DNA from 4 places in the Brenneria sp. L4-2C genome. Region 3 is predicted to be linked to each of the others. Evidence: predicted binding sites of a transcription regulator. Region 3 holds the regulator's gene; each other region holds the start of a gene.
The links. Region 3 encodes PurR, which represses purine synthesis genes. Its sites were predicted from a motif close to CANGCAAACGTTTGCNTG; they were not measured.
Positions count from the first base shown of each region.

Region 1: carA (glutamine-hydrolyzing carbamoyl-phosphate synthase small subunit) is a predicted target of PurR. The motif match lies at 3,886-3,903, and genes of this name have one in related genera.
Region 2: rbsD (D-ribose pyranase) is a predicted target of PurR. The motif match lies at 5,074-5,091, and genes of this name have one in related genera.
Region 4: serA (phosphoglycerate dehydrogenase) is a predicted target of PurR. The motif match lies at 5,270-5,287, and genes of this name have one in related genera.

Region 1 is NZ_JBEIAC010000008.1:127,456-135,559, reverse strand. It holds gene ileS (isoleucine--tRNA ligase) at 1-656, shown strand, start outside; gene lspA (signal peptidase II) at 656-1,165, shown strand; gene fkpB (FKBP-type peptidyl-prolyl cis-trans isomerase) at 1,165-1,638, shown strand; gene ispH (4-hydroxy-3-methylbut-2-enyl diphosphate reductase) at 1,619-2,569, shown strand; gene dapB (4-hydroxy-tetrahydrodipicolinate reductase) at 2,870-3,691, shown strand; gene carA (glutamine-hydrolyzing carbamoyl-phosphate synthase small subunit) at 4,126-5,274, shown strand; gene carB (carbamoyl-phosphate synthase large subunit) at 5,289-8,104, shown strand, end outside.
Region 2 is NZ_JBEIAC010000022.1:1,277-9,380, forward strand. It holds gene rbsR (ribose operon transcriptional repressor RbsR) at 1-235, opposite strand, end outside; gene rbsK (ribokinase) at 239-1,165, opposite strand; gene rbsB (ribose ABC transporter substrate-binding protein RbsB) at 1,232-2,128, opposite strand; gene rbsC (ribose ABC transporter permease) at 2,154-3,122, opposite strand; gene rbsA (ribose ABC transporter ATP-binding protein RbsA) at 3,130-4,635, opposite strand; gene rbsD (D-ribose pyranase) at 4,643-5,062, opposite strand; gene ABRZ26_RS21470 (YgiW/YdeI family stress tolerance OB fold protein) at 5,305-5,709, opposite strand; gene qseB (quorum sensing response regulator transcription factor QseB) at 5,934-6,596, shown strand; gene qseC (quorum sensing histidine kinase QseC) at 6,593-7,942, shown strand; gene kup (low affinity potassium transporter Kup) at 8,009-8,104, opposite strand, start outside.
Region 3 is NZ_JBEIAC010000001.1:10,455-18,558, reverse strand. It holds gene ABRZ26_RS00120 (Grx4 family monothiol glutaredoxin) at 1-194, opposite strand, end outside; gene ABRZ26_RS00115 (C40 family peptidase) at 542-1,390, shown strand; gene cydH (cytochrome bd-I oxidase subunit CydH) at 1,483-1,572, opposite strand; gene purR (HTH-type transcriptional repressor PurR) at 1,949-2,980, shown strand; gene cfa (cyclopropane fatty acyl phospholipid synthase) at 3,331-4,491, shown strand; gene ABRZ26_RS00095 (riboflavin synthase subunit alpha) at 4,547-5,182, opposite strand; gene ABRZ26_RS00090 (MATE family efflux transporter) at 5,615-6,988, shown strand; tRNA gene ABRZ26_RS00085 (tRNA-Val) at 7,176-7,252, shown strand; gene ABRZ26_RS00080 (hypothetical protein) at 7,582-7,746, opposite strand; gene ABRZ26_RS00075 (MFS transporter) at 8,037-8,104, opposite strand, start outside.
Region 4 is NZ_JBEIAC010000008.1:162,708-170,811, forward strand. It holds gene ettA (energy-dependent translational throttle protein EttA) at 143-1,810, shown strand; gene ABRZ26_RS13795 (LysR family transcriptional regulator) at 1,888-2,793, opposite strand; gene ABRZ26_RS13800 (zinc-binding alcohol dehydrogenase family protein) at 2,911-3,912, shown strand; gene serA (phosphoglycerate dehydrogenase) at 3,955-5,187, opposite strand; gene rpiA (ribose-5-phosphate isomerase RpiA) at 5,488-6,144, opposite strand; gene ABRZ26_RS13815 (LysR family transcriptional regulator ArgP) at 6,415-7,308, shown strand; gene ABRZ26_RS13820 (oxidative stress defense protein) at 7,309-8,034, opposite strand.

The DNA.
Region 1 (8,104 bases), on a different contig from region 3:
CTATCGAGATGGGCTCATTCTATCTTGATATCATCAAGGACCGTCAGTACACCGCGAAGAGCGACAGCATCGCCCGTCGCAGCTGCCAGACGGCGTTGTATCACATCTCCGAGGCGCTGGTGCGCTGGATGGCCCCGATTCTGTCCTTCACCGCGGATGAGATCTGGGGATACCTGCCGGGAGAACGCGCGCAGTATGTGTTTACCGAAGAGTGGTATGACGGTTTGTTCGGTCTGGATACGGCTGAGAGCATGAACGACGCATTCTGGGCCGATATCCTGAAAGTCCGTAGCGAAGTGAATAAGGTGATCGAGCAAGCGCGTAACGACAAGCGTATCGGCGGATCGCTGGAGGCGTCCGTCACGTTGTATGCCGATGCCGCTCTGGCGGATAAGCTGAATCAGTTGCAGCAGGAATTGCATTTCGCTCTGCTGACCTCCAAAGCCAAGGTCGATCTGTATGAAAATGCGCCGGCCGATGCGCAGAGCACTGAACTACCCGGATTGAAAATTGCCTTAAGCAAGGCGGAAGGACATAAGTGTCCGCGGTGCTGGCATTATGAGTCAGATATCGGTACTGACACCGATCATCCCGACATTTGTGGTCGCTGCGCGACCAACGTCGGCGGCAAAGGCGAAGAGCGTAAATTTGTCTGATGAATAAATCGATCTGTTCGAGTGGGTTGCGCTGGCTGTGGCTGGCGCTGTTGGTTCTGGTTGTCGACCTGGGCAGCAAACAGTGGATTTTATCGAACTTTGCGCTGGGAGAGACGCAGCCGCTGATTCCGTATCTGAATCTGCACTATGCCCGTAATTACGGCGCGGCGTTCAGTTTTCTGGCGGACAAGGGCGGTTGGCAGCGCTGGTTTTTCGCCGGCATCGCCATCGCCATCGTTATCGCCCTGCTGGTGATGATGTATCGCGGCAGCGCGCGCCATAAGCTCAATAACATCGCCTATGCGCTGATTATCGGCGGCGCACTGGGCAACCTGTTTGACCGGATGTGGCATGGTTTTGTCGTCGATTTTATCGACTTCTATGTCGGCAACTGGCATTTCGCCACCTTCAATCTGGCGGACAGCGCAATCTGTATTGGTGCTGCGCTCATCGTGCTGGAAGGTTTTGTCAATAAGCATGATGATTCGGCTAAGCAAAAGGGTCACTGATGTCTGAGACTGTACAGAGCAACAGCGCCGTGCTGGTGCATTTCACCCTGACCCTGGAAAACGGTACGGTGGCGGAATCCACCCGTGAAAGCGGTAAGCCCGCGTTGTTCCGTCTGGGGGATGACAGTTTGTCCGCAGAGCTGGAACAACATCTGCAAGGCTTGAAGCGCGGCGAGCAACGGCGATTCACCTTGCCGCCGGAATCGGCTTTTGGCCCGGTAAACCCTGATATGATCCAGTTTTTCCTGCGTCGCGATTTTGCCGAAACGGGAATACCGGACGTGGGAACGATTATGTTGTTCAGCGGCGTCGGCGGGAATGATATGCCGGGTATTATCCGTGATGTGACGGAAGAGTCCGTTACGGTGGATTTTAACCACCCGCTGGCCGGCCAATCTATTACGTTCGATCTGGAAGTGTTGGATATTGATCCATCTCGGCAGGAGGTTCCGCATGCAGATCTTGCTGGCTAACCCGCGCGGCTTTTGTGCCGGGGTTGATCGTGCCATCAGTATTGTTGAACGGGCGCTGGAGATATTCGGCACGCCGATTTATGTGCGCCATGAAGTGGTGCATAACCGCTATGTCGTCAACGGACTCCGTGAACGTGGCGCGATATTTATTGAACAGATAGATGAAGTGCCGGACGGATCGATTTTGATTTTCTCCGCGCACGGCGTATCTCAGGCCGTGCGCAATGAGGCTAAAAGTCGGGATTTGACGGTCTTTGATGCGACCTGTCCGTTGGTGACGAAAGTGCATATGGAAGTGGCGCGAGCGAGCCGGAAAGGGGTGGAGGCTATCCTGATCGGCCATGCCGGACACCCGGAAGTGGAAGGCACGATGGGGCAGTACAGCAATGCCGAGGGCGGTATGTACCTGGTGGAGTCGCCGGATGACGTGTGGCGGTTGCAGGTAAAGGATGAAAACAACCTGTGTTTCATGACGCAAACCACGCTGTCGGTGGATGATACTTCTGCAGTAATCGACGCGCTGCGTGAGCGCTTCCCGCGTATTATCGGCCCGCGGAAAGACGATATCTGTTATGCCACCACCAATCGTCAGGAAGCGGTGCGCAACCTGGCCGCCATGGCTGACGTGGTGCTGGTGGTGGGGTCAAAGAACTCGTCTAACTCCAATCGGTTGGCGGAGCTGGCGCAGCGCGCCGGTAAAGCCGCTTATCTGATCGATACCGCGGAAGATATTCAGGAAGACTGGCTGGCGGGTATCGGTCATGTCGGCGTGACGGCCGGCGCATCGGCGCCGGATATTCTGGTGCAGCAGGTGCTCAGTCGTTTACAGGCGCTGGGCGGACAGGTGACGGTTGAAATTCAGGGGCGGGAAGAAAATATCGTTTTTGAAGTCCCGAAAGAGCTTCGCGTTGAGGTGAAGCAAATCGATTAAGTTTATTGCGGCGGAGAAACGGTCTTCTCCGCCGTTTTTTTGCTGACGGACGCCTGGCGCGTCTCTTCCCCCCGTCTGAATCGCCCTCATCGCCGATTGATAATACGCCGATAAAAATGCATGTTTATGCGTTATTGCCGGTGAGATTTTCGTTTGGGCGAACGGTTATGACGGTTTTTACTGATATAATTTTCCCACTGACATAAATTTCTAATCCGCTTATAAATGCGCTGGCGGTAGAGCTTCACGCCCGTTAACCTACTGTGCATGTCATAGCGGAAATAGCAGAGAGAGATAAAAATGAAGGATTCAACGATCCGTATCGCGGTTGCCGGCGCCGGCGGCCGCATGGGACGTCAGCTGATTCAAGCGGTTGCGCAAATTGAAGGCGCCGTACTGGGCGCGGCGTTGGAACGCCAGGGTTCGTCGCTGCTGGGCGCTGATGCCGGCGAACTGGCGGGGCTGGGCAAATCCGGCGTGACGGTGAGCGATAGCCTGGATGCCGTTCGTGATGAATTTGACGTGCTTATCGATTTTACCCGTCCTGAAGGTACCCTGACTCACCTGGCATTTTGCCGTCAGCACCGCAAATCCCTGGTCATCGGCACCACCGGCTTTGATGATCAGGGAAAGGCCGCGATTCGCGACGCCGCACAAGATATCGGTATTGTTTTCGCCGCGAATTTCAGCGTCGGTGTGAATGTCATGCTGAAACTGTTGGAGAAAGCCGCCAAAGTCATGGGGGATTACACCGATATCGAAATTATCGAGGCTCACCATCGCCATAAAGTGGATGCGCCTTCAGGAACGGCGCTGGCGATGGGCGAAGCAATCGCCGGCGCGCTGGGGCGGGACCTGAAAACCTGCGCCGTTTACGCGCGGGAAGGGCATACCGGAGAGCGCGATCCGCAAAGCATTGGTTTTGCGACCGTGCGGGCCGGTGATATCGTCGGCGAACATACCGCCATGTTTGCGGATATCGGCGAGCGGGTAGAGATTACCCACAAGGCTTCCAGCCGCATGACCTTTGCAAATGGCGCGGTTCGTGCTGCAATATGGTTGAAGGATAAGAAAAGCGGCCTTTTTGATATGAAAGATGTGCTCGGATTGGAAGATTTATAAAAAAATATTTTTTTAATGTATTGATACAAGTAGCGATTATATGTCTCTACTTGTATTTTTTTATTTTATCGTTGTTTTTTTGTTTAGTCTGTTATTTTTGTGTGTTTTCTTGTTTTTTCAGGCCGATTGCGCGCACGGAAAGCATGAAATTGTCCGTGTTGGTTGATTGTTGCGCTTTTTTTCAGTCACATGAGTTGGCAACCGTTTTCTTTCCCTAGTTAACATCCCTTTTTAAGGGCGAGGGAGAGGTTTTAAGGTGTAAAGCAGTAAAAGAAGAGAAAAAGTGCGGTTGAAGTGGACAATTCAGCCGGCCGTCATTAAAATGCGCCCAATTTGCCAAAAATTTACCTTGAAGGTGGTTTTTGCGTTGATTTAGATCGATTAATCTGAATTAATATGCAAATAACATGATTTTTTATTCCTTGGAGGGTGTTTTGATTAAGTCAGCGCTATTGGTTCTGGAAGACGGAACCCAATTCCATGGTCGGGCCATCGGGGCTGAAGGGACGGCAGTGGGGGAAGTGGTCTTCAATACGTCGATGACCGGATATCAAGAAATCCTTACTGATCCATCCTATTCCCGCCAGATCGTCACTCTCACTTATCCCCATATCGGTAATGTCGGCGCCAACAAAACCGATGAAGAATCTCCATCCATCCAGGCTCAAGGTCTGGTAATCCGCGACCTGCCGTTGATCGCCAGCAACTACCGCAGTGAAGAAAGCCTGTCGGAGTACCTGAAGCGCAATAACGTTGTCGCCATCGCCGATATCGATACCCGCAAACTGACCCGCCTGCTGCGGGAGAAAGGCGCTCAGAACGGCTGCATCATCGCGGGCGACGAGCCGAATGCCGAGCTCGCGCTGGAAAAAGCGCAGGCTTTCCCTGGGCTGAAGGGGATGGATCTGGCGAAAGAGGTCACGACAACGGAGAGCTATCGCTGGTTGCAGGGGAGCTGGACATTGGAAGGCGATTTGCCCGCCGATACGCAGGAAAGCGAACTGCCGTACCATGTGGTGGCCTACGACTATGGCGTCAAGCGCAACATTCTGCGCCTGTTGGTGGACAGAGGCTGCCGACTGACGGTGGTGCCGGCGCAGACCCCGGCGGAGGAAGTGTTGAAACTGGATCCGGACGGCATCTTCCTGTCGAACGGTCCGGGCGACCCGCAGCCTTGCGACTACGCCATTCGGGCGATTAAAGCCTTTCTGGACACCGATATCCCGGTATTCGGCATCTGCCTCGGCCACCAGTTGCTGGCGCTGGCGAGCGGGGCGAAGACGGTCAAAATGAAGCTTGGCCACCACGGCGGCAATCATCCGGTAAAAGATCTGGATAATAATCGCGTGATGATCACCGCTCAGAACCACGGTTTTGCGGTGGATGAAAACGATCTGCCCGCCACTCTGCGGGTGACGCACAAATCGCTGTTCGACCACACGGTGCAGGGGATTCACCGCACCGACAAAGCGGCGTTCAGTTTTCAGGGACACCCGGAAGCCAGCCCCGGCCCGCACGATGCGGCGCCGTTTTTCGACCACTTTATTGAATTGATCAAGACTTACCGTTCTTCAGCGAAATAATCAGGAGCGAGAAAATGCCAAAACGTACAGATATTAAAAGCATCCTGATTCTGGGCGCCGGCCCGATTGTTATCGGCCAGGCCTGTGAGTTTGACTACTCCGGCGCGCAGGCGTGCAAAGCGCTGCGCGAAGAGGGGTACCGCGTCATTCTGGTGAACTCGAACCCGGCCACCATCATGACCGACCCGGAAATGGCCGACGCCACCTATATCGAGCCGATTCATTGGGAAGTGGTGCGCAAAATAATCGAAAAAGAGCGTCCGGATGCGGTATTGCCGACCATGGGCGGTCAGACGGCGTTGAACTGCGCGCTGGAGCTGGAGCGTCAGGGCGTGCTGGCTGAATTCGGCGTCACCATGATCGGCGCCACCGCCGACGCCATTGATAAGGCCGAAGATCGCCGCCGCTTTGACGTGGCGATGAAGAAAATCGGTCTGGATACCGCGCGTTCCGGCATCGCGCATAATATGGAAGAGGCGCTGGCCGTCGCCGCCGATGTCGGTTTCCCCTGTATTATCCGTCCGTCCTTTACCATGGGCGGCACCGGCGGCGGGATTGCCTATAACCGCGAAGAGTTTGAAGAAATCTGCGAGCGCGGTCTGGATCTCTCTCCCACCAAAGAGCTGCTGATTGACGAATCGCTGATTGGCTGGAAAGAGTATGAAATGGAAGTGGTGCGCGATAAAAGCGACAACTGCATCATCGTCTGCTCGATAGAAAACTTTGACGCCATGGGGATCCACACCGGTGATTCGATAACCGTCGCGCCGGCGCAAACCCTGACCGATAAAGAGTACCAAATCATGCGTAACGCCTCGATGGCGGTACTGCGTGAAATCGGCGTGGAAACCGGCGGTTCGAACGTGCAGTTCGCGGTAAACCCGAAAAATGGCCGTCTGATCGTTATCGAGATGAACCCGCGCGTTTCCCGTTCTTCCGCGCTGGCGTCCAAAGCGACCGGTTTCCCGATTGCGAAAATCGCCGCCAAACTGGCCGTCGGCTATACGCTGGATGAACTGATGAACGACATTACCGGCGGACGTACGCCGGCATCGTTCGAGCCTTCCATTGATTATGTCGTCACGAAGATCCCGCGTTTTAACTTTGAAAAATTTGCGGGCGCCAATAACCGTTTGACCACGCAGATGAAATCCGTAGGCGAAGTGATGGCGATCGGCCGTACGCAGCAGGAGTCGCTACAGAAAGCGCTGCGCGGTCTGGAAGTCGGCGCGACCGGGTTCGATCCGCAGGTGGATCTGGACGATCCGCAGGCATTGACCACAATCCGCCGCGAACTGAAAGATGCGGGCGCCGATCGGGTTTGGTATATCGCCGATGCGTTTCGCGCCGGCATGTCCGTCGACGGCGTCTTTAATCTGACCAACATCGACCGCTGGTTCCTGGTGCAAATTGAAGAGCTGGTGCGTCTGGAAGAACAGGTGGCGGAAAAAGGCGTGACCGCGCTGGATGCGGCGTTCCTGCGTCTGCTCAAGCGCAAGGGTTTTGCCGATGCGCGTCTGGCGACGTTGGCCGGCGTGGCGGAAAGCGAAATCCGCAAACTGCGCGATAAGTTCGACCTGCACCCGGTTTACAAGCGCGTAGATACCTGCGCGGCGGAATTCGCCACCGACACCGCCTATATGTACTCCACCTATGAGGATGAGTGCGAAGCCAACCCGAATCAGGATCGGGATAAAATCATGGTGCTGGGCGGCGGGCCAAACCGTATCGGTCAGGGCATCGAGTTCGACTACTGCTGCGTTCATGCCTCGCTGGCGCTGCGCGAAGACGGTTATGAAACCATCATGGTGAACTGCAACCCTGAAACCGTTTCGACCGACTATGACACCTCCGACCGTTTGTACTTTGAACCGGTTACGCTGGAAGACGTGCTGGAAATCGTGCGTATCGAGCAGCCGAAGGGCGTTATCGTGCAATACGGCGGGCAGACGCCGCTGAAGCTGGCGCGTGCGCTGGAAGCGGCCGGGGTGCCGGTCATCGGCACCAGCCCGGATGCCATTGACCGCGCGGAAGACCGCGAACGTTTCCAGCAGGCGGTTAACCGTCTGGGACTGAAGCAACCGGCCAACGCCACCGTGACGGCGATCGAGCAGGCGGTGGAAAAAGCGCGCGACATCGGCTATCCGCTGGTGGTGCGTCCTTCCTATGTGCTCGGCGGCCGGGCGATGGAAATCGTCTACGACGAGATTGACCTGCGTCGTTACTTCCAGAATGCCGTCGTGGTTTCCAACGACGCGCCGGTGCTGCTGGACCATTTCCTCGACGATGCCATTGAAGTCGACGTTGATGCCATCTGCGATGGCGAGCGGGTGCTGATTGGCGGCATCATGGAACACATCGAGCAGGCCGGCGTTCACTCCGGCGACTCGGCCTGTTCTTTGCCGGCCTATACGCTGAGCAAAGAGATTCAGGACGTGATGCGCCGGCAGGTAGAGAAGCTGGCGTTTGAGCTGTGCGTTCGCGGTCTGATGAACGTGCAGTTCGCGGTGAAGAGCAATGAAGTCTACCTGATTGAGGTCAACCCGCGTGCGGCGCGTACCGTGCCGTTCGTCTCCAAAGCGACCGGCGTACCGCTGGCGAAAGTGGCTGCCCGCGTGATGGTGGGGCAATCGCTGGAGCAGCAGGGGGTGACGCAGGAAGTGATCCCGCCCTACTATTCGGTGAAAGAAGTCGTGCTGCCGTTCAACAAGTTCCCCGGCGTCGACCCGATTCTGGGGCCGGAAATGCGTTCAACCGGTGAAGTGATGGGCGTGGGCCGGACTTTTGCCGAGGCGTTCTCCAAAGCGATGCTGGGCAGTAATTCACAGAT
Region 2 (8,104 bases), on a different contig from region 3:
GAACCACCTCGGCGTAAAAAGGGTTGCTGCTGGCCGTCAGCAGCATGCCGATCGTTTGAGTTTGGTTTATTTTGAGGCTTCTGGCCAACGCCGAAGGCGCATAGTTAAGCTGTTCCACGGCCGCCATCACTTTGTCGCGAACCGCATCGCTGACGAAGCGATCATTGTTGATGACGTGGGACACCGTAGAAGTGGAAACACCCGCTAAGCGGGCGACGTCTTTCATGGTTGTCAAAGCTCACCCCTGCGCTTGCAAGAAAGCATCAATCTCTTCACGCCACGGGACGGAAGGCTGAGCGCCGGGACGAGTCACGGCGATTGCGGCGGCGGCATGCGCGAATTTAATCGCTGCCAGCATCGGCTGCCCTTCCAGCAACGCCGTCGCCAGCGCGCCATTGAACGTATCTCCCGCGGCGATCGTATCCACCGCGTGAACCGGATAGCCGGGAATACGTCGCCCCTCGCCCTTGTCACTCAACCACACGCCACGACGGCCTAATGTAATCAACACGGTTGCAATGCCTTTATCATGCAATACTTGAGCAGCGCGGGCAGCATCCTCTTCCGTGCTGACGCTAACGCCCGTCAGGCGTTGAGCTTCCGTTTCATTCGGCGTAATGATATCGACCAGAGACAGCAATTCATCGGGCAGTTCACAGGCCGGCGCGGGATTAAGAATAACCAGGGTATCATTTTCATGCGCGACTCTGGCGGCCATCGTCACGGTTGCCAACGGCGACTCCAACTGCATAAGCAAGGCGGAAGCATCAATGATTTTTTGCTGATGGCGGCGGAGGTAATCGGGCGTAACGGCCGCGTTCGCGCCGGCGTTTACCGCGATCATATTCTCGGCCTCGTCATTAACAAAAATTAAGGCCACGCCGGTCGTTTGATCGGGAACCGCCTCAACCGCCGCGACATCGATACGGTCTTCGCTTAACTGCCGACGAATTCTGGCGCCGATATCGTCATCGCCAAGGCAGGCGATAAAAGAAATATCCGCGCCGCTACGGCCGGCCGCCACCGCCTGATTCGCCCCTTTACCGCCAAACGCGACGCGATATTGCTTACCGATCACCGTTTCCCCGGGAGAAGGGAATTGCGCCAGATTAAGAATATGATCAGCATTTATACTGCCCAGAACCACCAGCTTACCCGTTTTCATCATGCTGAATCCCGATATGTTTATCATGCGCCGTCGTTAATTCGGCGGCGCTCGCCCCGCAGTTATTTACTTCGATTCTTTTGTTACCAGCGTCAGATCAACCGGAATAACGGCCTGTACTTTTTCGCCTTTCAGCGTTTTATCCGCGGTTTCAACGCCAATCACCCCAATCTGCTCAGGACGTTGCGCAACCGTTGCCGCCAGTTTGCCGGACTCAACGGCTTTCACGCCGTCCTCGGTGCCGTCAAATCCGACCACCAGCACATCGGTTTTACCTGCGGTTTGCAACGCCCGCAGCGCGCCGAGCGCCATTTCGTCATTCTGAGCAAACACCGCCTGCACATTGGGATGCGCCGTCAACAGGTTCTGCATAACGTTCAACCCCTTAGTGCGATCGAAGTCGGCCGGCTGACTGGCCAGAACGGCGAATTTATTATTTTCGGCCGATTGCATAAAGCCCGCGCCGCGCTCACGCGCCGCGGAGGTGCCGGCAATCCCTTCCAACTGAATGATTTTGGCGCCTTCACCCACTTTTTTCGCAATAAAATCGCCCGCGCTCTTACCGCCAAAGGCGTTATCGGACGCAACGTGACTGACGACCTCGCCACTGTTGGCCACGCGATCAAGCGTAATGACCGGAATTTTCGCCTGATTGGCCAGTTTAATCGCATTACCTACCGCATCGGAATCCGTCGGATTAATCAATAACACCTTGGCGCCGCGCACCGTCAGATCCTGAACATTAGCCAGCTCTTTCGCCGGATTATTCTGGGAATCCAGCACCACCAGTTGATATCCCAGTTTATCGGCCTCTTTTTGCGCTCCGTCTTTCATTGACACAAAGAACGGATTATTCAATGTCGATACCACCAGAGCAATCGTATCTTTGGCTAATGCATTCGTACTGACCGCCGCACTCAGCGCAACGGCAGAAACCAGAGTCGCCAGTTTTTTCATATTCATAGCTCAATTCCTGTGTGAATAAGGGTTATTTACCGCTTTTGTTATCTACCAAAACCGCCAGTAAAATGACGACAGCCTTGACGATCATCTGGTAGTAAGAGGAAACGCCTAATAAATTCAGTCCGTTGTTAAGAAATCCGAGGATCAGCGCGCCAATCAGCGTGCCGACGATCCGACCTTTACCGCCGGCCAGGCTCGTTCCGCCCAGCACCACCGCGGCGATGGCGTCCAGTTCATAGCCCGTTCCGGCGGTAGGCTGAGCCGACGATAAACGCGCCACTTCGATAATTCCCGCCAGGGCGGACAGCAGCCCGCACAGGGAATAGACGATGATTTTGATTTTATCCACGCTGATGCCCGACAGCCGGGTAGCGGCCTCATTGCCGCCAAGCGCATAGATGTAACGGCCTAACCGGGTGTGATGCAGCATGTACCAGGCCGCGGCAAAAACGATGGCCATAATCCAGATCGGCGTGGGGATACCTAACGGGCGGCCAATGCCAAACCAGCCAAAGGTATCGGCGGCCTCGGAAAAACCGGTATTGACCGGGCTGCCGTTGGTATAAACCATGGTGACGCCGCGCAGCAGCAGCATCATCACCAGCGTGGCGATGAACGCCTGAACCTTTCCTTTCGATACGATGACGCCCGTGCCGGCGCCGATCGCCGCACCTAACGCCAGCGCTCCGACGACCGCGAACAGCGCATTAACCTCAAGACCGACAATCGACGCGGCGACTGCGCCGGTCAACGCCAGTAAAGAGCCGACGGAAAGATCGATGCCTGAGGTGAGAATAACCAGCGTCATTCCCACCGCCATAATGGCATTCACCGAGGTTTGCTGGAGAATATTGAACAAATTGTTCAGGGTGAAAAAATTAGGGCTCATGGCGGAAACCACGGCAATAAGGATCAGCAAAGCAATCAGCGATTTTTGCTCTAACAGCCACTCTTTGCTGAACCAGCGTTTTGCCGTGATGGATTGGGTACTCATATCTGACTTACTCCTGCTCTACGCCGTATCGCTTACCAACGGCCGCGGCCATCAGCGCTTCCTGGGTTGCCTGCTCTGTCGAAAACTCGCCGCTTAAACGACCTTCATGCATGACAATAACGCGGTCGCTCATCCCCAATACTTCGGGCATTTCGGACGACACCAAAATGATGCTCAGTCCTTCTTGTTTGAACTGATTGATTAATTGATAGATCTCTTTCTTCGCCCCCACATCGACCCCGCGCGTCGGCTCATCCAGGATCAACACATTCGGACGAGTCATTAAACCGCGAGCGATGGCGACTTTTTGCTGATTGCCGCCGGACAGCAGCCCGATAGGCTGCTCCATTGACGGCGTTTTAATATTGAATAAGCGGATAAAATCGCTGACGGCCAGTTGCTCTTCGGGATGTTTGATTTGTCCGCCGCGACGACTGAAATAACGCAACGCGGTTAACGACATGTTCTCTTTAACCGACATGCCTAATATCAGCCCGTCACGTTTTCGGTCTTCGGAAATATAAACAATGCCGTTCGCCAGGCCATCCTGCGGCGTACGGGCCGCCACTTCCCGGCCATCCAGCTCTACATAGCCGCCGGTGCGCGGCAGCGCGCCATAGAGAAGCTTCATTAATTCGGTGCGCCCGGCGCCCATTAAGCCCGCCACGCCAAGAATTTCGCCTTTGCGCACGCTAAAGCTGACATCATCGACGCCCGGCCCGGAAAGGTTTTTCACCAGCAGGCGAACCGCTCCCGGCGCCTGATTCAGTCGAGGGTATTGTTCTTCAAGCTTGCGTCCCACCATCATTTCGATGAGCCGTTCTTCCTGCAACTCGCCGACCGGACGTTCACCGATAAACTGACCGTCGCGGAATACGGTGACGTCGTCGCATATTTCGAAAATTTCTTTCAGACGATGGGAAATATAAACAATGCCGCGCCCCTGAGCCTGTAGCTCTTTAATTACGCTGAATAACGACGCGGTTTCGGTATCGGTCAGGGCATCGGTAGGCTCATCCATAATGATGACTTTCGATTCAAAGCTCAGCACCTTGGCGATCTCCACCATTTGCTGATCGCCAATGGACAGGTCGCCCACGGCGCGTCGACTGTCGTAACGCAGATTCAGGCGTTTGAGAAGTTTATCCGCTTCCTGGTACATCTTTTTCCAGTCAATGCGGCCAAAGCGGTTGGTAAATTCACGGCCGAGGAAAATGTTTTCCGCGATAGTAAGCTGAGGAATCAGGTTAAGTTCCTGATGAATAATGCCAATCCCGGCTTCCTGCGAAGACCTGGGGCCGTTGAAGTCCACTTCCTTTCCCAGAAAATGTACGCTGCCGGCATCTTTGCTGTAGATACCGGTCAGCACTTTCATCATGGTGGACTTGCCGGCGCCATTTTCTCCCACCAGCGCCATCACCTTCCCCGGATAGACGTTTAATGCCGCGCCGGAAAGCGCCTTAACGCCGGGAAACGATTTGTTAATGCCTTGAAGTTGCAATAAAGGTTGCATTGAAGCCTCAGAACGTTACGCCGGCGCAAAGGATGACATTGGCATAGGGGGAACATTCCCCGCTGCGAATGACGGCCCGACTTTTTCCGCTTTGGATTTTAAAATCTTCATGGCTGACATAATGCAATTCAATTAAGTTTCCCTGGTGTCGCTCAAGTTGTTTTAACTGTTCAAGTAACGCGTTGTGGAGTCGCGGATTTTTTTCGACCATCTCTTTTGCAAGAATCGCGGCCTCAACCTGCATCTCGCTGGTGACGACCGCCACGACCTGCAAAAACGCGGGAACGTTGTGCGTCAACGCCAGATCGACACGAACTGTCGTATCAGGAATCGGCAAGCCCGCATCACAAATAACAACCCGATCGGTATGTCCCAAACGGGAAATTACGGAAGAAATATCAGCATTCAGCAATACGGCTTTTTTCATTTTTCACTCCACAGCGAAACGTTTCGCTGATGGTTATTTTAGGAAGAGAGCCTCAAGGAAGGCAAAGAGGAAATAACAAAAATGTGATCGTTATCGAAACGTTTCGTTAGCGGAATGGTAAAACGGCGAATGGCGGAGGGTTACATCAAATGAAAAGGCTTGGCTAAATATCACGGAAAACTGGGGATAAGGGAGCCCATCCCCAGTCTTCCGATCCTTAAACGATGGGCATCAGCGTTCGCTTACTGAATTTTCTTTACCTGTTTGACATCCAGCTCGGCCGAATTGAAGCCCTTATCGAGCTCGCCTTGCAGTTCAACCTTGTCCTGCGGCGTGATGGTTTGTCCGTTCCAGTATTTATCATCGATTTCAACCGTGATGGTGCCGGTATCATCGCGGAACAGATAATCCTCATCGCCGACGCGCTGCTCGATGTTGCCTCGCAACGTCACCCAGCTGTCGTCTTTCAGATCTTTCGCTTTCGCGACCGTGGTTACACTGCCGTTAGGGCCTGAAAACCCGCCCTGGGCAGGCTGATGTTGCGCCGTTTTAGCATTCGGATCCAGAAATCCGCCGCCGCTCTGGGCGGCGAAAACCGGCGCGGAACATAACGCAGCGATAGCGAATACAGCGGCTGTCTTTTTCATAGTATCGTTTCCTCATTTCTCGCTTGTCGTCGTGCAGTAAAACTGCGCGTTGTTTGTCTGACGCGACGAGTAAAACAAAATGTTCTTAACAGAATCTTAAGGATAGTTCAGTTTCTCTTATATTTATCAATCCTGTGGATCGCCGCCCGTTTATGGCTTTTTCGGTTGTCAATCCGGCGCGTTAAACCGTATAACATCACCCTATGCAAATAGGGTGGGCGGTGATGAGAATACTGTTGATAGAAGACGATCGTCTGATTGGCGACGGCATCAAGGCCGGACTGATTAAGCTGGGCTTTAGCGTCGACTGGTTTATGCAGGGCAACGCCGGACGGAGCGCGCTGCAAGCCGCGCCCTATGACGCGGTGATCCTTGATTTGAGTCTGCCGGAAATAGACGGGCTGGATATCCTGCGCCAGTGGCGTCAGTCCGGACACGATGAGCCGGTATTGATCCTCACCGCGCGGGACGCGCTGGAACAGCGCGTTACCGGCCTGCAATCGGGCGCCGACGACTATCTGTGCAAGCCTTTTGCCCTGGCGGAGGTCGCCGCGCGCTTGCAGGCGTTAATCCGCCGCCGGCACGGTCAATTACAGCCCACGCTGACCCACGGCGCGGTATCCCTTGAACCGGGTTCCCGCACCGTTACCTGCAATAATCAACCGGTGGCGCTTAAATCCCGCGAGCTGGCGCTGCTTGAGCTGTTCTTAATGAATCCCCAACGGGTGCTGACTCGTTCGCAGTTGGAAGAAAAGCTCTACGGATGGGACGACGACGTTTCCAGCAACGCCGTGGAAGTGCATATTCACCACCTGCGCAAAAAACTGGGCGGCGAATTTATCCGCACGGTACACGGCGTCGGCTATATTCTGGGGGCGGCGCCATGACGCGCCTCAGCCTGCGTTTACGCCTGATCGCCGGTTTTGTCCTGCTGACGCTGCTTTGCTGGGGCGCCGCCGGGATCCTGTCGTGGCATCAAACCCGCGAGCATATCAACGAGCTGTTCGATACCCAGCAGATGCTGTTCGCCAAGCGGCTGGCTACCATGCATCCGGATGAAATCGTGGTGGATTCTCCCGCCCTGCCGAAAACCAAGAGTCTGGCGCGCGAAAGGCGCGGGGAACAGGAGGACGACGCGCTGGCTTTCGCCATTTTTACCCGCGACGGGCGAATGGCGCTGAATGACGGCGAGAACGGCAAAGATTTTATCTTCGACTACACGCAAAACGGCTTCACCAACGGCAAGCTGCGCGATGATAACGACCGCTGGCGCATGGTATGGCTGGCGACGGCGGATAATCGTTATGTGGTGGTGGTCGGCCAGGAGTGGGAGTACCGTCAGGATATGGCGCTGGGGCTCGTCAAGACCAACCTCCTGCCCTGGCTGTTTGCCCTGCCGGTTATGTTGCTGTTGATGTTCTGGCTGGTTTCCCGCGAACTGTCGCCGCTAAAACGCCTTGCCACGCAGCTTCGCCGGCGTCCGCCGGAAGATGACGCTCCGCTGGATACCCATGCCGTTCCGCAGGAAGTGCGCCCGCTGGTGAATGAACTGAATAGCCTGTTCGTGCGCATCGGCGAGATGCTGCTGCGCGAGCGCCGCTTTACCGCGGACGCCGCGCATGAATTACGCAGCCCGCTGGCCGCGCTGAAGGTACAGACGGAATTGGCGCAGTTGGCGCACGATGACGAACCCGTGCGTCGCCATGCGCTGAATAATCTGGACGAGGGAATCGATCGCGCCACGCGGCTGGTGGATCAGTTGTTAACGCTGTCGCGGCTTGACTCGGAATCGTTCGCCGATGGGCAGCAGCCGGTGGAACTTCAGGCGTTGCTGCAACAAATGGTTATCGACCATTACCATAAAGCGCAAGCGGCAGGCATTGAACTGAAGCTGGAAGTCCCGAAAGCGTCTATTATCCGCCAGGGACACCCGCTGCTGTTGACGCTGCTGATCCGCAATCTGCTTGATAACGCCATTCGCTACAGCCACCAGGGCGGAACGGTAACGCTGACGCTCACGACGCAAAGTATTCTGGTTAACGATGAGGGGCCAGGCATCGACGATGCGATATTGGCGCGGGTCGGCGAGCGCTTTTTTCGTCCTCCGGGACAGGAGAAGTCCGGCAGCGGTTTGGGATTATCCATTGTAAAAAATATCGCCCGTCTGCATGGCATGCAGGTTCATCTGATCAACCGCCCGCAAGGCGGCCTGACGGCGTCGGTGAGCTGGTAAAAGCCGGGCAACACGGGGATGGACGTTCCCGCCCCCGTTTTCCCGACATCGCCGCAATGAATCAGGCTAAATTTCCACCTGAATACCCAGTTCAATCAGCCGGTTAGGCGGAATTTCGAATTGATCGGCCGCTCGCAGCGCATTACGGCTAAGCATCATAAA
Region 3 (8,104 bases):
TTCGGCAGTTCGGCGCGGATATCCGGATTCTGTAGGATATCGACATAGGCAAAACGTTCGCCACAAGCAGACAACGCCTGTACCGCCTGAGCGGAAAATCCGCAGCTAGGCAATTTAGGTGAACCTTTCATATACAGCAGGATCGGGTTTTCAGCGATCTGGCGCTGAATTTTTTCAATTGTCGTTGTCGTCATTCTCTTGCTTCCTTAAACCTTTAGGATGGCTAACGTCATGTTCATTAACCACGAGCATCTATCAGATGAGCCACTACAGCGCCATCCACTCAATGATATTGTACCGATGGCGGCGACCACAAAAAAACGCCATTTTTTGTGTGGGTATGCCTTTACCCTATCACAACCGACAAATGATGAAACTCACAGTAGAAATCGATGACAAATCGAGCAGGACAAAAACCCCCATTAACTTTTTTTCACTATTCTGTTCGAATAAAGAGGCCGCGCCCACTTTTTTATCATGTGGTTTTCGGGAATACTGTGCGCACTCAGTGAGTTAATAACGATGAACGACCACGGCTATCATGCGCTTGTTTATTACCCTTTTTATCCTGTTTTTCAGTAACCTATTCCTGAATATCGCCCAGGCGGCGCCGCATACGCCGAATTTACCGTCACGAAAGGCCAACGTAAACATTGAGGACGATCACAAAAAAAATCCGCAGGCGAAGAAAAATAACCAGAAAGCGTCCGGCGCGGCAAAAGTAAAAAAAACCAAAACGGATAGCGGCAAAACAAACGCCGCCACGAAAAAAGTTAAAGTCATCCACCTCGCCAGGCACAAACAGGCGCCGACCCCATCGCGCACGAAAAGCGACACGCCGGCGTTAGTCAGGAAAAATCTCAAAAAATTGCATTTGGCAAATGAAGCCCGCTATGCCTCCTCGCGCGCCAAGGTAAAAGTTGGTGTAAATGGCGACGGAACGGAAAAAGCGTTAACGCTGAGCGAAGCGCACAAGAAACGTTACCAGCATGCCAAATTGACCGCGATGAATAAGCTGATGGATCAAGTGGGTAAACCCTATCATTGGGGCGGCGCATCGCCCTTTACCGGATTCGACTGTAGCGGATTGGTTTATTATGCCTACAAGGACGTGGTAAAAATCCCCATCCCCCGCACCGCCAATGAGATGTATCATTTGCGCGACGCGGCCCCGATCAAGAAAAGCGAACTGGAAAGCGGCGATTTGGTTTTCTTCCGTATCAATAACCGCGGCGCGGCCGACCATGTCGGCGTGTATGTGGGTAACGGGAAATTCATTCAGTCGCCGCGTACCGGTTCAGATATTCGCATCAGCAAACTGAGCGAAGATTACTGGCAGGATCATTATGTCGGCGCGCGTCGCGTCGTCACCCCGCAAACCATTCGCTAAGCCGCAACGACGAAACGATCAGAAGGAAATCGGGCGCGTTTTCCGTTGAAAACGCGCCCGATCGGATGGCGAAAACGAACGCTTGGTTTCAATTAATTCAATACGGCGGCAAAACTGAATACGACAACCAGCAACAGCGCCCCAACGGTGGCCAGCAGCGAAATCTTCAGGTCGGCATCCATCGGTATCTCCTTTGCGTATAAGAATTATCAGAAGAAAATATTGACCCTCTTTAGCGCCTTGCATTCAACATCGGGCTAAAGCGGCATCTTGTATAACAATAGCCGCTGTTGCCGGGTTTGCCCGAAAAAACTGAGGGCGGCGTATCACTAATAATATAAATTACTGCTTTCACTTTTCTGTCAAATCGGACAAAATTCGCTGTTTGACGACACGCCGCGTATTGGTCGAGAAAGTCCGCCTTGCCCCTTCAGGTATAACATTCGGCATTCTCCTTCTAAAATTCTGTTTTTTTATCTGGAAAGAGAACGTTAAACGCAGGCAAACGATTAACAATATATATACGACTGTAATGAGTCGGTTAGGAGTCACTTTTACATGGCAACGATCAAAGATGTGGCAAAGCGCGCAGGCGTTTCGACCACAACCGTATCGCATGTGATAAATAAAACACGTTTCGTCGCCGAAGAAACCAAAGCCGCCGTCAGGGCCGCCATCAAAGAATTACACTATTCGCCCAGCGCCGTGGCCCGCAGTCTTAAAGTGAATAATACAAGGACTATCGGTCTGTTGGCGACCTCCAGCGAAGCGCCCTACTTTGCGGAAATCATTGAAGCCGTTGAAAACGGTTGCTACGCCAAAGGCTATACGATGATTTTGTGTAATTCGCATAACGACATCGATAAACAGCGCGCCTACCTTTCCATGCTGGCGCAAAAGCGCGTCGACGGATTGCTGGTGATGTGCGCGGAATATCCGCCCGAACTCCTTGCCATGCTGGAAGACTATCGCAGTATTCCGATGGTGGTGATGGATTGGGGACAGGCTCACAGCGATTTTACCGACACCATTATTGATAACGCGTTTGAAGGCGGTTATATGGCGGGCCGTTATCTTATCGAACGCGGTCACCGGGAAATCGGCGCCATTCATGGCATTCTTGAGCGCAATACCGGCAGCGGACGCTATCTTGGCTTTTTAAAAGCGCTGCACGACGCCGATATTCAGATTCACGATGAATGGATCGTACGGGGCGACTTTGAACCCGAATCCGGCTATAAGGCGATGCACCAGATTCTGGCGCAGAAACATCGTCCCACGGCGGTTTTCTGCGGCGGGGATATTATGGCCATGGGCGCTATCTGCGCGGCGGACGAACTGGGGCTACACGTTCCCCAGGATATCTCGGTCATTGGCTACGACAATGTTCGTCATGCCCGTTTTTTCACCCCGGCGCTGACCACCATCCACCAGCCGAAAGAACGGTTGGGACAATCGGCCTTATCGATGCTTTTGGACCGAATTACCAGTAAGCGCGAAGACGCCCAGGTTATTGAGGTTCATCCTTCGCTGATAGAACGTCGTTCCGTCGCCGATGGCCCATTCCGCGATTACCGGCGTTATTCCTGAGCACCCACGCATTTATCTGCCGCTATACCCTCTAGCCGCTACGCTGCTTCAGCCAATTTATGCTTGTACCCTGGCTGAAGCAGTCCTAAACTGATCAGCAATTCGACGACAACAACCATATTAATCTCTTTATTCACTATCCTTATATAGTGTGAGCGCATATTGGATGTGCGCGTTTATTTTAAGGATGAGTGCCTCTACGTATTTGCGTACCGGCTTTTTCTCTTCATTTTCCTCTTGTTATTCAGAGGGTAGACGATGGGTGATACCCACCGATGCCGATAATGGGTAAAAAATTGTCTATGCTTTCCTTGCAGTTTTCACCGTGAGCGGCAAGGTAGGGAGAAATTATGAGTTCATCGTGTATAGAGGATGTAGAAGGACTGGAGAGCCATGGCAACTCCTGGTTTCAAATTGTGCGTGAAATGCTGGACATGGCCGATATCAAAATCAACGGCTCCCGCCCTTTTGATATAAAGATTAAAAATCCCGATTTTTTCAAACGCGTGTTGCGTGAAGGCTCATTAGGATTGGGTGAAAGCTACATGGACGGATGGTGGGAATGCGAACGGCTGGATATGTTCTTTCACCGCATATTACGCGCCGGTCTGGATAAAAAAGTCCCCCATCATATGAAAGACATTTTGCGCGTTGCCGCCGCAAGACTGATCAATCTGCAATCCAAAAGACGCGCCTGGATTGTCGGCAAAGAGCACTACGATTTGGGCAACGACCTGTTTTCGCTGATGCTGGATCCTTACATGCAATACTCCTGCGGCTACTGGAAACAGGCGACCACTCTGGAGCAGGCGCAGGAAGACAAGCTGCAAATGATCTGCGAAAAACTCCAGTTGCAACCAGGAATGAAGCTATTGGACATTGGCTGCGGTTGGGGCGGACTATCCGAATTCGCCGCACGTCGTTATGGCGTGTCCGTCATCGGCGTCACCATTTCCAAAGAACAGCAGAAACTGGCCCAGCAACGCTGTCAGGGTCTGGACGTCGAGATTTTATTACAGGACTATCGCGATTTGGATTTGCAATTCGATCGGGTGGTGTCCGTCGGCATGTTTGAACACGTGGGTCCCAAGAATTACAAGACCTATTTTCAGGTCGTTAATAAGAACCTTAAGTCCGACGGATTATTTTTACTGCACACCATCGGCGCGCAAAAAACCGACTCTAAAGTCGATCCCTGGATTGATAAATACATATTCCCCAACGGTTGCATTCCCTCCGTCCAGCATATCGCGCGCGCCAGCGAACCCTATATGGTGATGGAAGACTGGCACAATTTCGGCGCCGATTATGATCGCACGCTGATGGCCTGGTTCGAGCGTTTCCAGCAGCATTGGCCCGCGCTTGCCGACCGTTACTCCGCGCGTTTCCGCCGGATGTTCAGCTACTACCTGAATGCCTGCGCCGGCGCGTTCCGCGCGCGGGATATTCAGCTCTGGCAGGTACTTTTCAGTAAGGAAGGCGTTGAAGGCGGGATACGCGTTCCGCGTTAATCGTTTGGCCCTCGAACCGCCCGCGCAATACGCCGAGCGGTTTTTTGTTGAGCGCTTATTCTTCGCTGGACGGCTCGCTAACTCCTCGGTCGGCCAATACCCGTTCTACCGTATCCACCACGGCCTGAGTTTGCGGGTCGATTTCGATATTCACCCGCTGCCCCAGTTTCTTTTGTCCCAGCGTGGTGCGATTTAGCGTTTCGGGGATCAGATGAACGCAGAAACGGCTGCGGGTGACGTCACCGACTGTCAGACTGATGCCGTCAATGCCGATAAAACCTTTATGCAACACATACTTCATCAGCGACTCGTCCGCCAGGCGGAACCAGATCTGATGGTTGTTCTCCGACACCAGGATCTTCACCACTTCCGCCGTGCAGATGATATGACCCGACATAACGTGTCCGCCGATCTCGTCGCCAAACTTGGCCGCCCGCTCAAGGTTAACGCTGTCGCCTTCGGTAATATCGCCCAGGTTGGTCAACCGCAGCGTTTCCTTCATCAGGTCAAAACTAACGCGATCGCCATTGACCGACGTTACCGTCAGACAACAACCATTGTTGGCCACCGAAGCGCCAGGCACCAAGCCCGGCAATAACTCAGGCGGCAATTGAAGAACGTGTGTGCGAAAATTGACTTTTTCATCAATAGACACCACCGGCGCGGTGCCATGAACAATACCGGTAAACATACGGCTTGCCTCTCAAAGAATGCTGTAGATGAAATGAGTGCTAAGCGATACGGGTAACAACTCATTGCTGATTAATATTCACCCAATAGATTCAAGGTGCGGGCAGACGGCCATCGAACGAATGCCGAGACGCTTACGCAAATAAACGCCGCGGGTGAGCGAGAGCAGTCAATACACCGGCAACCTGAAAAACGGCGGGTATAAATGGCTATGATGCAGTTTGCCCCATATTAAGAGGAAAACCAAACCTGATTGCCGTCGCCGGTTCGCATTTAAACCATTCTTGAACCTTTGATTAATTTATTTTCCCGCAAGCTGATTTACTTCCGGCAAGCCGTTACAATGAGGCGCTTATTGCTATTCGTGATAGCAGCGCGTTTTTTATCCACGTTTAATCATCCCGCTAAGTTCGTCAATTCAAGGTAGGTGTTTGTGCAGAAGTATCTGTCAGAAGCGCGTAAATTATCAGCGCTCGCGATCCCTGTCATCATCGCGCAAGTGTCCCAGACCTCCATGGGGGTGGTTGATACCATCATGGCAGGCGCATACAGCGCAACGGATATGGCGGCCGTCGCCGTCGGCACGTCAATCTGGCTACCGGCCATTCTTTTCGGGCATGGTCTGTTGATTGCGCTTATTCCGGTTGTGGCGCAGTTAAATGGATCAGGCCGCCGAGACCGTATCGCACATCAAATTCGACAATCTTTCTTTCTGGCATTGATCGTTTCCGTGCTGACCATGCTGGCCCTCCATCAAGGGGAGCGGATTATCCGACTGATGAATGACGACTCGCCAGAGCTGGTGGAAAAAGCCGTCGGCTATCTGCAAGCGCTCCTTTGGGGCGTGCCAGGCTATCTTTTTTATCAGGTTTTACGCGGTCAAAACGAAGGGCTGTCAAAAACCCTGCCCGGCATGATCATTGGTTTCATCGGCTTAGTAATCAACATACCGATCAACTATATCCTGATTCACGGTAAATTCGGTATGCCGGAGCTGGGTGGGGTCGGCTGTGGCGTCGCTACCGCTTCCGTTTACTGGATCATGTTTCTGCTGATGGCGGCCTATAGCAAAAGAGCCGTCTGGCTGCGCGACATCAAGCTACAGCAGCCCGGATTCAAACCCGACTGGCCGGTGCTGAAACGGCTATTCACCCTGGGTTTGCCCATCGCTTTGGCGCTGCTGTTTGAAGTGACGCTATTTGCCGTGGTGGCGCTACTGGTGTTGCCGCTTGGCGTGGTTGATGTCGCCGGTCACCAGATTGCGCTCAACTTCAGCTCGCTGATGTTCGTGCTGCCGCTTTCTATTGGTATCGCGACCACCATCCGTGTCGGCCATCGTCTGGGCGAAGGGTCGGTCGAGAATGCGCGAATCGCCTCCTATACCGGCATTATGTGCGGCGTGGCGCTGGCATTTTGCACCGCGATGTTCACCGGCCTGCTGCGCGAACCGATCGCCCGGCTGTACAATCAGGAGCCCGTGGTTGTGGCAATGGCGTCGCAACTCATGTTGCTGGCCGCCGTCTATCAAATATCGGATGCCATACAGGTTATCGGCAGCGGCGTGCTGCGCGGTTATAAAGATACCCGCTCGATCTTCTATATCACCTTCGTCTCCTACTGGGTACTGGGGCTTCCCGGCGGCTACCTGCTGGCGTTGACCGATTATCTCGTTCCCCGCATGGGGCCGGCGGGATTCTGGTGCGGGTTCATCATCGGCTTAACCGCCTCCGCCATCATGATGGTCGCACGCATTCGTTTTCTTCAGCGCCAGCCGGCCGCGCTGATTTTAGCGCGATCAGCGCATTGATATCGCGCTGGCGCACGCCACGGACGGCGAAAACGGATGAAAAAAACAGCGGAATGCATAGAAGCGCAGCAATCGCACCGTACAGGGCCACAAATTTGCATTTTCCCCCTTGCCAGCGACAAGAGCGACCGTTAATATTCGTTCCCGTTGTCAGGCAGACAGCAAGTTTTAAAAACTTTTCCTGAATGCGTTCTTAGCTCAGTTGGTTAGAGCACCACCTTGACATGGTGGGGGTCGATGGTTCGAGTCCATTAGAACGCACCATTTCTTGTTTCAAAAATGCCTACAGGTCTTTGAAATAACAGATAAAACCACCCTTTAGCGTTTTAGCGGCTTTCACTGAATTCCACCGAAATTCGATGCATTTAAGTCCAAATTTAAGTCCAAATTTTGGACCGTCGGAAACGAGGTAGAATTCGAGTCCGGATTGTTGCTGTTAGCCGATGCTATTGGAAACCAGAATCCAGCTCTGACGTAAAATCAGGAGTTGCGATTAGAACGCCGCCATCATCAGCCGCATCGCCGCTCAACCCCGACCAGCGGGCTGGGCAGTCACGTGGTATCCGCAGTGTACTTTGCCAGTGCAGCGTCGTTCATGCGGCCTCGCTTGCCCGCCAGGGTTTCCTGGCCAGCACCGTAGAAACCGCCAACGCCGCAAACAGCCAGCCGCTCCAAACCGTTCCCTGCATCCCTGCCGCGTCGATGAAGCCGCCGCCGACCGCCGCCCCCAGCACCACGCCGCAGTGATCGACAGCCATACCGCCCGTCTGCGCAGGATCGCCAGAGTCTGTCCCGGTGCGTGGATCCTGGCTTCGCGCCTGGGCACAAGCACGGTCCACAACCCGGCTGCGGCCGCCAGATTCACCACGGCACAGAAGTAGAACGAGGCCTCGTAGGACACCACGGCCTCGATCCAGGTCACCAGCGGCACGCCCAACACCAGCCCCAGCGTGGTGCCGAGGAACGCCATCGAGGTGTCGTGCGCGGCGCGCTCTGCCGGGTACAGCGACACGGCCCAGTGCGATGAAGAACAATGACCGGGTGCCGTTCATGGCCGCGCCCCGGTCCGGCGATCGGACATCTCCGGGTACGCGCCGGCCGCCAGCGCCGGGGCGG
Region 4 (8,104 bases), on a different contig from region 3:
AAACCAGTTACACTCCGGGATCAGCACGATCGATCCGCAAAGGGACGCGTTATCCTCTGCGGCAAAAAGCCCAGCGCGACTACCACGCGTGGCGCAACAATATATCGATAACAACACAGACAGAAAGAGGCGAAGTCGCAACGTGGCTCAATATGTTTACACCATGCATCGCGTCGGCAAAATCGTTCCGCCGAAGCGTCATATTCTGAAAAACATCTCCCTCAGCTTTTTCCCCGGCGCCAAAATTGGCGTGCTGGGCCTGAACGGAGCCGGTAAATCTACTCTGCTGCGCATTATGGCCGGCATTGATAAAGACATTGAAGGCGAAGCGCGCCCGCAGCCGGGCATCAAGATCGGCTACCTGCCGCAGGAGCCGCAATTGAATCCGGAACACAGCGTTCGCGAATCGGTTGAAGAAGCGGTAGCCGACGTTGTCACCGCGCTGAAGCGGCTCGATGAAGTGTATGCGCTGTACGCCGAGCCGGATGCCGATTTCGATAAGCTGGCCGCCGAGCAAGGCAAACTGGAAGAGGTTATCCAGGCCCACGACGGCCATAATCTGAACAACCAGTTGGAGCGGGCGGCGGATGCGCTGCGCCTGCCGGACTGGGACGCCAAAGTCGCCAATCTTTCCGGCGGCGAACGTCGCCGCGTGGCGCTGTGCCGCCTGCTGCTGGAAAAACCGGATATGCTGCTGCTCGACGAACCCACCAACCACCTGGATGCGGAATCCGTGGCCTGGCTGGAGCGATTCCTGCACGACTTCGAGGGTACCGTGGTCGCGATCACCCACGACCGTTACTTCCTTGATAACGTCGCCGGTTGGATTCTGGAACTGGACCGCGGCGAGGGCATTCCCTGGGAGGGCAATTACTCTTCCTGGCTGGAGCAGAAAGATCAGCGTCTGGCGCAGGAAGCCTCCGCCGAAGCCGCGCGCCGTAAATCCATCGAGAAAGAGCTGGAGTGGGTTCGCCAGGGCGCCAAAGGTCGCCAGTCTAAAGGCAAGGCGCGTCTGGCGCGCTTTGAAGAGCTGAATAGCACGGAATACCAGAAACGTAACGAAACCAACGAACTGTTTATTCCACCCGGCCCGCGTCTCGGCGATAAAGTGATTGAAGTCGCCGGCCTGAGCAAATCCTATGGCGAACGTCAGCTGATCGACGGATTGTCCTTCTCGGTGCCGAAAGGCGCGATCGTCGGGATCATCGGTCCGAACGGCGCGGGTAAATCAACCCTGTTCCGGATGATGTCCGGTCAGGAACAGCCTGATGCCGGCACCATCACACTGGGAGATACCGTGAAGCTGGCCTCGGTCGATCAGTTCCGCGACGCCATGGACAACAGCAAAACGGTATGGGAAGAAGTCTCCGGCGGACAGGATATTATGCGTATCGGCAACACCGAAATGCCGAGCCGCGCCTATGTGGGCCGTTTCAACTTCAAAGGGGTTGATCAGGGCAAACGCGTGGGCGAATTATCCGGCGGCGAGCGCGGCCGTCTGCATCTGGCCAAACTGCTGCAAGTCGGCGGCAACGTCCTGCTGCTTGACGAACCGACCAACGATCTGGATATCGAAACGCTGCGGGCGCTGGAAAACGCCCTGCTGGAATTCCCCGGCTGCGCCATGGTTATTTCCCATGACCGCTGGTTCCTCGACCGCATCGCCACCCACATTCTGGATTACCAGGATGAAGGCAAAGTGGCATTCTTTGAAGGTAACTTCACCGAATACGAAGAGTACAAAAAACGGACTCTCGGCGCTGACGCTCTTGAACCGCACCGCATCAAGTACAAGAAAATATCCAAGTAATTCAGCATGACGATGGTAGCGATAACGCGTTGCCGTCAAACTCAGGCCCGCCGCAAAGCGGGCTTTTTTTTCGCCGCTTATAGGTCCATCGTCCGCGCATAGCGCTTCAGATCGCCGTGCTGCAAGACAAAATCAATAAAACAGACCAGCGCAGGCGAGTTCAGCTTGCGGCTGGGATAAACCAGATAAAGTTCATTGGCTTCGGCCTGCCACTCCGGCAAAACCCGCACCAGCGATGCTGAGACGTCGGTTTCCTGACAGAGAAAGTCCGGCAACAGGGTAATGCCTGCGCCGGCAATAGCACACTCGCGGGCGTATAACAGATTGTCCGTGGTATGCGCCTCAGGCAACAGCCAGCGGTAATATTCGGAACCGCGATGCAGCGCCCATTCGCTCCACGCCCGATGAGTAATACAACGATGAGACTGCAATTGCCGGGGATGCGTCAAAGCCGGATACTGCGCGAGATAGGCCGGCGACGCCAGTAAATAGCGGGGCGTATAGCCTAAAGCTCGACCAATCAACGACGAGTCCTGTGGTTTCCCGGTACGCAATGCGACGTCAAAACTATCCTGAACCAGATCGATAACGGCATCGGATATCGATATTTCCAGCGATACCGCCGGAAAACGTTGCTGAAACTCCGTAGTTAATCGCGCCAGCCATGTCGAGCCAAATCCCGCCGGACAGGTGATGCGCAAACGACCGCTGGGATTATCGCGCAAACGTTGGATCGCCTGTTCAGCCCGTTCGCTGGCCAGCCGTATTTCCCGACAGTGGATCAGATAACGTTCGCCGGCGAACGTCAGGTTAAGCCGACGCGTCGTTCGATTAAGCAAACGTATACCTAATTGGTGTTCAAGCTGGCTGATTCGCAGGCTAAGGCTGGACTTCGCCAACCCGGCCTTCTTCGCGGCCAGCGTAAAGCTGCCGCATTCAGCCACCAGCGCAAACAATGCCATATCCTGCAACTGCTTAAACATGATTGTTACCCATAGACGAACACTACATTCATGATTGTCCATCTTATCAATCCGATGATGCCAATCTACACTGTGTATGAAGAAAAATATCTACAGCAAACATAGAGAGGAACGCACATGAGTGTTCATGCAATCGCTGTCGACCCCCAGCATCCGGAAAATTTTATCACCATTACCCAGGACATCCCTGAACCAGGCGAACACGATCTGCTGGTGGCGGTGAAGGCGGTTTCCGTTAATCCCGTGGATACCAAAGTGCATGCTGGTTTGCGCAAGAACGGGTTAACCGCGCCGCGCATCCTGGGTTGGGACGCCAGCGGCGTGGTATTGAAAACAGGCGGCGCCGTCAGCGATTTCAACGTGGGCGACGAAGTGTGGTACGCCGGCGATATCACCCGCCCCGGCAGCAACAGTTCGCATCAGTTGATCGATGCCCGCATCGCGGCGCGCAAACCCGCATCGCTAGACTGGCCGGCGGCGGCGGCGTTGCCGCTTACCGCGCTGACCGCCTGGGAAGGATTATTTGAACATTTGAAAATCCAGCAGGCCGATAGCGAGAAAACGTTGCTGATTATCGGCGGGGCCGGCGGCGTAGGCTCGCTGGCGATTTCACTTGCCGCCTTGCGCAGTCCGGTAAAAATTATCGCCACCGCATCGCAGCCTGATTCGGCGGCATGGTGCCGACAACGCGGCGCTCATCTGGTCGTCGACTATCGGCATCTGGTCGAGGAACTTGGAAAAGAGGGCATCGAACAGGTGGATTATATTTTCTGTCTGAATGATACCGATGGACACTGGCCGTCAATCGGCAAGCTGATCGCGCCGCTGGGGCATATTTGCACTATCGTGGAAAATCAACATCCGCTCGATCAAAATGACCTGAAGCTCAAAAGCGCGGCTCTGCACTGGGAGTTTATGTTTACCCGCAGCATGTTCTCTACTCCTGACATCGGCCGGCAGGGAAAAATTCTGCATGAGGTCGCGCAGTTGGTCGACGCGGGAAAATTACCGGGAACGTTAAGCGAAACCTTGCACGGACTCAGCGTCGAAACGCTGCGACAGGCGCATGATAAAGTGCTGGGAGGCCATATGCGCGGCAAGGTGGTTATTGCCTTCTGACCGGAAAGAAAACGCCAGCCCCTGACGGGGCTGGATGACAACTTAGTACAACAGACGGGCACGGATTGTGCCGGGGATCGCCTTCATCAGTTGCAGCGCCGTATGCGCGCCGTCGGTTTCAACGTCGATCACCACATAGCCGATTTCCGGCGTCGTTTGCAGATACTGGGCGGCGATGTTAATGCCCTGCTCAGCAAAGATCTGGTTAATCTTGGTGATAATGCCCGGGCGGTTTTCATGAATGTGCAGCAGGCGGCTGGCACGTTCGCTATGAGTCGGCAGAGAAACTTCAGGGAAGTTGACCGCAGACAGCGTTGAACCGTTATCCGAGTATTTAGCCAGTTTTCCGGCGACTTCATCACCGATGTTTTCCTGCGCTTCTTGCGTTGAACCACCGATATGCGGCGTCAGAAGCACATTGTCGAATTCGCATAGCGGCGACTGGAAAGGCTCGCCATTGGACGCGGGCTCTTTGGGGAAAACGTCGATCGCCGCGCCGACGATATGCTTGCTGGACAATGCATCGCACAGCGCGGGAATATCAACCACCGTACCGCGAGAGGCGTTAATCAGAATAGAGCCCGGCTTCATCAGCGCCATTTCTTCAGCGCCCATCATATTCTGGGTACTGTCGGTTTCCGGCACATGCAGACTGACCACGTCGCTCATGTTCAACAAATCTGAAAGATGGCGAACCTGCTGAGCATTCCCCAGCGGCAACTTACTTTCGATATCGTAGAAGTAAACATGCATCCCTACGCTTTCAGCCAGAATACCCAACTGGGTACCGATATGACCATAGCCGATGATACCCAGCTTCTTGCCGCGGGCTTCAAAAGAACCCACCGCCAGTTTGTTCCAGACGCCGCGGTGCGCTTTGGCATTCGCAGCCGGAATACCGCGCAGCATAAGCAGCATTTCACCGAGCACCATTTCGGCTACGGAACGCGTATTGGAAAACGGCGCATTGAATACCGGGATACCGCGTTTTGTCGCGGACGGTAATTCAACCTGATTCGTACCGATACAAAAACAGCCGACCGCAATCAATTTTTCAGCGGCGGCAAAAACTTCTTCCGTCAGGTGCGTACGAGAACGGATACCAACGAAATGCGCATCCCGGATGGAGGCTTTTAACGCTTCCGGATCCAATGCGCCTTTATGGTATTCAATATTGGTGTAGCCAGCGGCACGCAGATTATCCAACGCGCTCTGATGCACACCCTCGACCAACAGAAACTTAATTTTATCTTTTTCTAATGATACCTTTGCCATTTCCCGACCTTATTTTCAGACTTCAGATGCGGCAGTTTGCTAAACAGCCGCTGTCCAACATAACAAAAATTACGCAGTCAGCAATACAAACGATTGCCTCATCGACATCGCATATTGAATCTGCACTTAAAATTCCTGGCAAAAAATGTTGCTAAATAGCGTCATCGCCATATTGACGACAAATAAAATAAGAAAAAGTGATATTAAGTACCAAAAATGAGCCGTTAGCCGTAACAGTCTTTTTTATATAAAAATTTTTCAGTCGCAGCCGTCCGCCCGCGCCACAGGCGATGACAAAGGTTACTTAATCGTCTTCACGCCTTCAGCCGTACCCACCAGCGCGACATCCGCCCCACGGTTGGCGAACAGACCCACGGTCACCACGCCGGCAATACCATTGATATGATTCTCCATGGCTATCGCATCCATGATATTCAGGTTGTGGACATCAAGAATAATGTTGCCGTTATCGGTTATCACGCCCTGCCGATATTCCGGCTGTCCGCCCATTTTCGCCAGCTCGCGGGCAACGTAAGACCTGGCCATCGGGATAACCTCAACCGGCAGAGGAAACCGACCCAAAATATCGACCTGTTTTGACGCATCAACAATGCAGATAAACCGGCGGGCGATGGCGGCAATGATTTTCTCACGGGTCAGCGCGGCGCCGCCGCCCTTTATCATTTGCATATGACCGTTGATTTCATCGGCGCCGTCAACGTAAACATCCAGTGAATCGACTTCGTTGCAGTCAAAAACCGGGATACCCAGGCTTTTCAGTTTCGCCGTCGAGGCGTCGGAACTGGATACCGCGCCCTGAATCTGATGTTTTATCGACCCCAGCGCATCGATAAAATGAGCGGCTGTCGAGCCCGTTCCGACGCCAACAATAGTGTCAGGGCGAACATAATCAAGCGCCGCCCAGCCAACGGCTTTTTTCAGTTCATCTTGTGTCATAGTCTGTTTCAGGCCCGTAGAGACGAAAATACGAAAAATGTGGAGGGCATTATATACCCAATAGGCGCCAAGATGCAGCCGGACCGCAGTCGAGCGCCGCCTTGCGCGCTCCGCCGACGACCGGACAATCCGCCGGAAGCCGAGCCGCTGGCGGCCTGCCGCCGCTCGCCGCCATGCACAAAAAATCGGGAAATAAGATTTCTGCATGGTAAAGCAAAAAAATGTGGCATAGTGAAAAAAACTGACTTCATTCAGAGGATTTTTACTTTCATGAAACGCCCGGACTATCGAACGCTTCAGGCTCTGGATGCCGTAATCCGTGAGCGGGGCTTTGAACGCGCAGCGCAGAAATTATGCATTACTCAATCAGCCGTATCCCAGCGCATCAAACAGTTGGAAAACCTGTTCGGTCAGCCATTATTAGTCAGAACAATCCCGCCCCGCCCCACCGAGCAAGGCCAAAAACTGCTGGCGTTATTACATCAGGTTGAACTGATGGAAGAGGAGTGGTTAGGCAATGAAAGCAGCAGCGATATTCCACTGCTGCTTTCATTGGCGGTTAACGCCGACAGCCTGGCGACCTGGCTGCTGCCGGCCCTGCAACCGGTGCTGGCGGATTCGCCCATCCGCCTGAATCTACAGGTGGAAGACGAAACCCGGACGCAGGAAAGATTGCGCCGCGGCGAAGTCGTGGGAGCCGTGAGTATCCAGCCTCAGCCGTTGCCGAGTTGTCTGGTTGATAAACTGGGGGCGCTGGACTACCTGTTCGTTGCTTCACCGGCCTTTGCGGCCCGCTATTTCCCCAACGGCGTGACGCGTTCCGCCCTTCTTCGCGCCCCCGCCGTGGCGTTCGATCATCTCGATGATATGCATCAGGCTTTCTTGCAGCAGAACTTCGATTTATCGCCCGGCAGCGTGCCGTGTCACATCGTGAACTCGTCGGAAGCCTTCGTGCAGTTGGCCCGACAGGGAACCACCTGTTGCATGATCCCGCATCTGCAAATCGAGAGAGAGTTAGCCAGCAATGAGTTGATTGATCTGACGCCGGGACTGTTTCAGCGCCGGATGCTGTATTGGCACCGTTTCGCGCCGGAAAGCCGCATGATGAGAAAGGTGACTGATGCCCTGTTGGCGTACGGGCATCAGGTACTTCGGCAGTCCTAATCAGGGATTGTGTCGCAGTTCGAACACCACATCGACCTGGTCGTCAAAGTGAATGGTTTGCTGCTCATAAGTCTGAGCGGCTTCACTTTGCACCGCTACGTCAGCCGTTTTAAACATCCGGGCCATGGGTACCGGCTGGTAGTTGGTGACGTGATAACGAATGCTGTAAATAGGCCCCAGGGTGGAGTTGAAACCCTTCGCCAGAGATTGAGCCTGACTGGTTGCCTGCTCAATCGCTTTTTGCCGAACCTTGTCACGGTAGACCTCGGGGTTGGCGACGCCCAGGTCAACGGTGCGAATCTCATTCAATCCTGACTTCAGCGCCCCGTCAAGCAACTCATTGAGCTTATCCAACTGGCGGAGCGTCACTTCAACCTGACGCACGGCTCGATACCCTTTCAGCACCGATCCGCCGGTTTTCAGGTAATCATATTCAGGCTGAGTGCGTAAGTTAGCCGCATTGATATCTTTTTTCTCAATCCCATTTTTACTCAGAAAATCAAAATATTGGGCGACGCGGGCATCAACCTGTTTTTTCGCGTCGGCCGCATCTTTGGAAGAGACGCTGACTTCAATCGCCAAACGCGCCATATCAGGCGAGGCGTCAACGCTGGCGGTACCCGAGGTCACGATATGCGGACCATCCGGTAATTCCGCCGCCTGTCCGAGCATCGGTAAGGTACTTAACCCCACCAGCGCCGCTAATGTGAGGACTCTTAGCTTCACAATGACTCCTTTATGTATGTTTTGTCGCTGAGACGGTCGCAGACCGCCCTACTGCCGCTTCGTTGCCCGT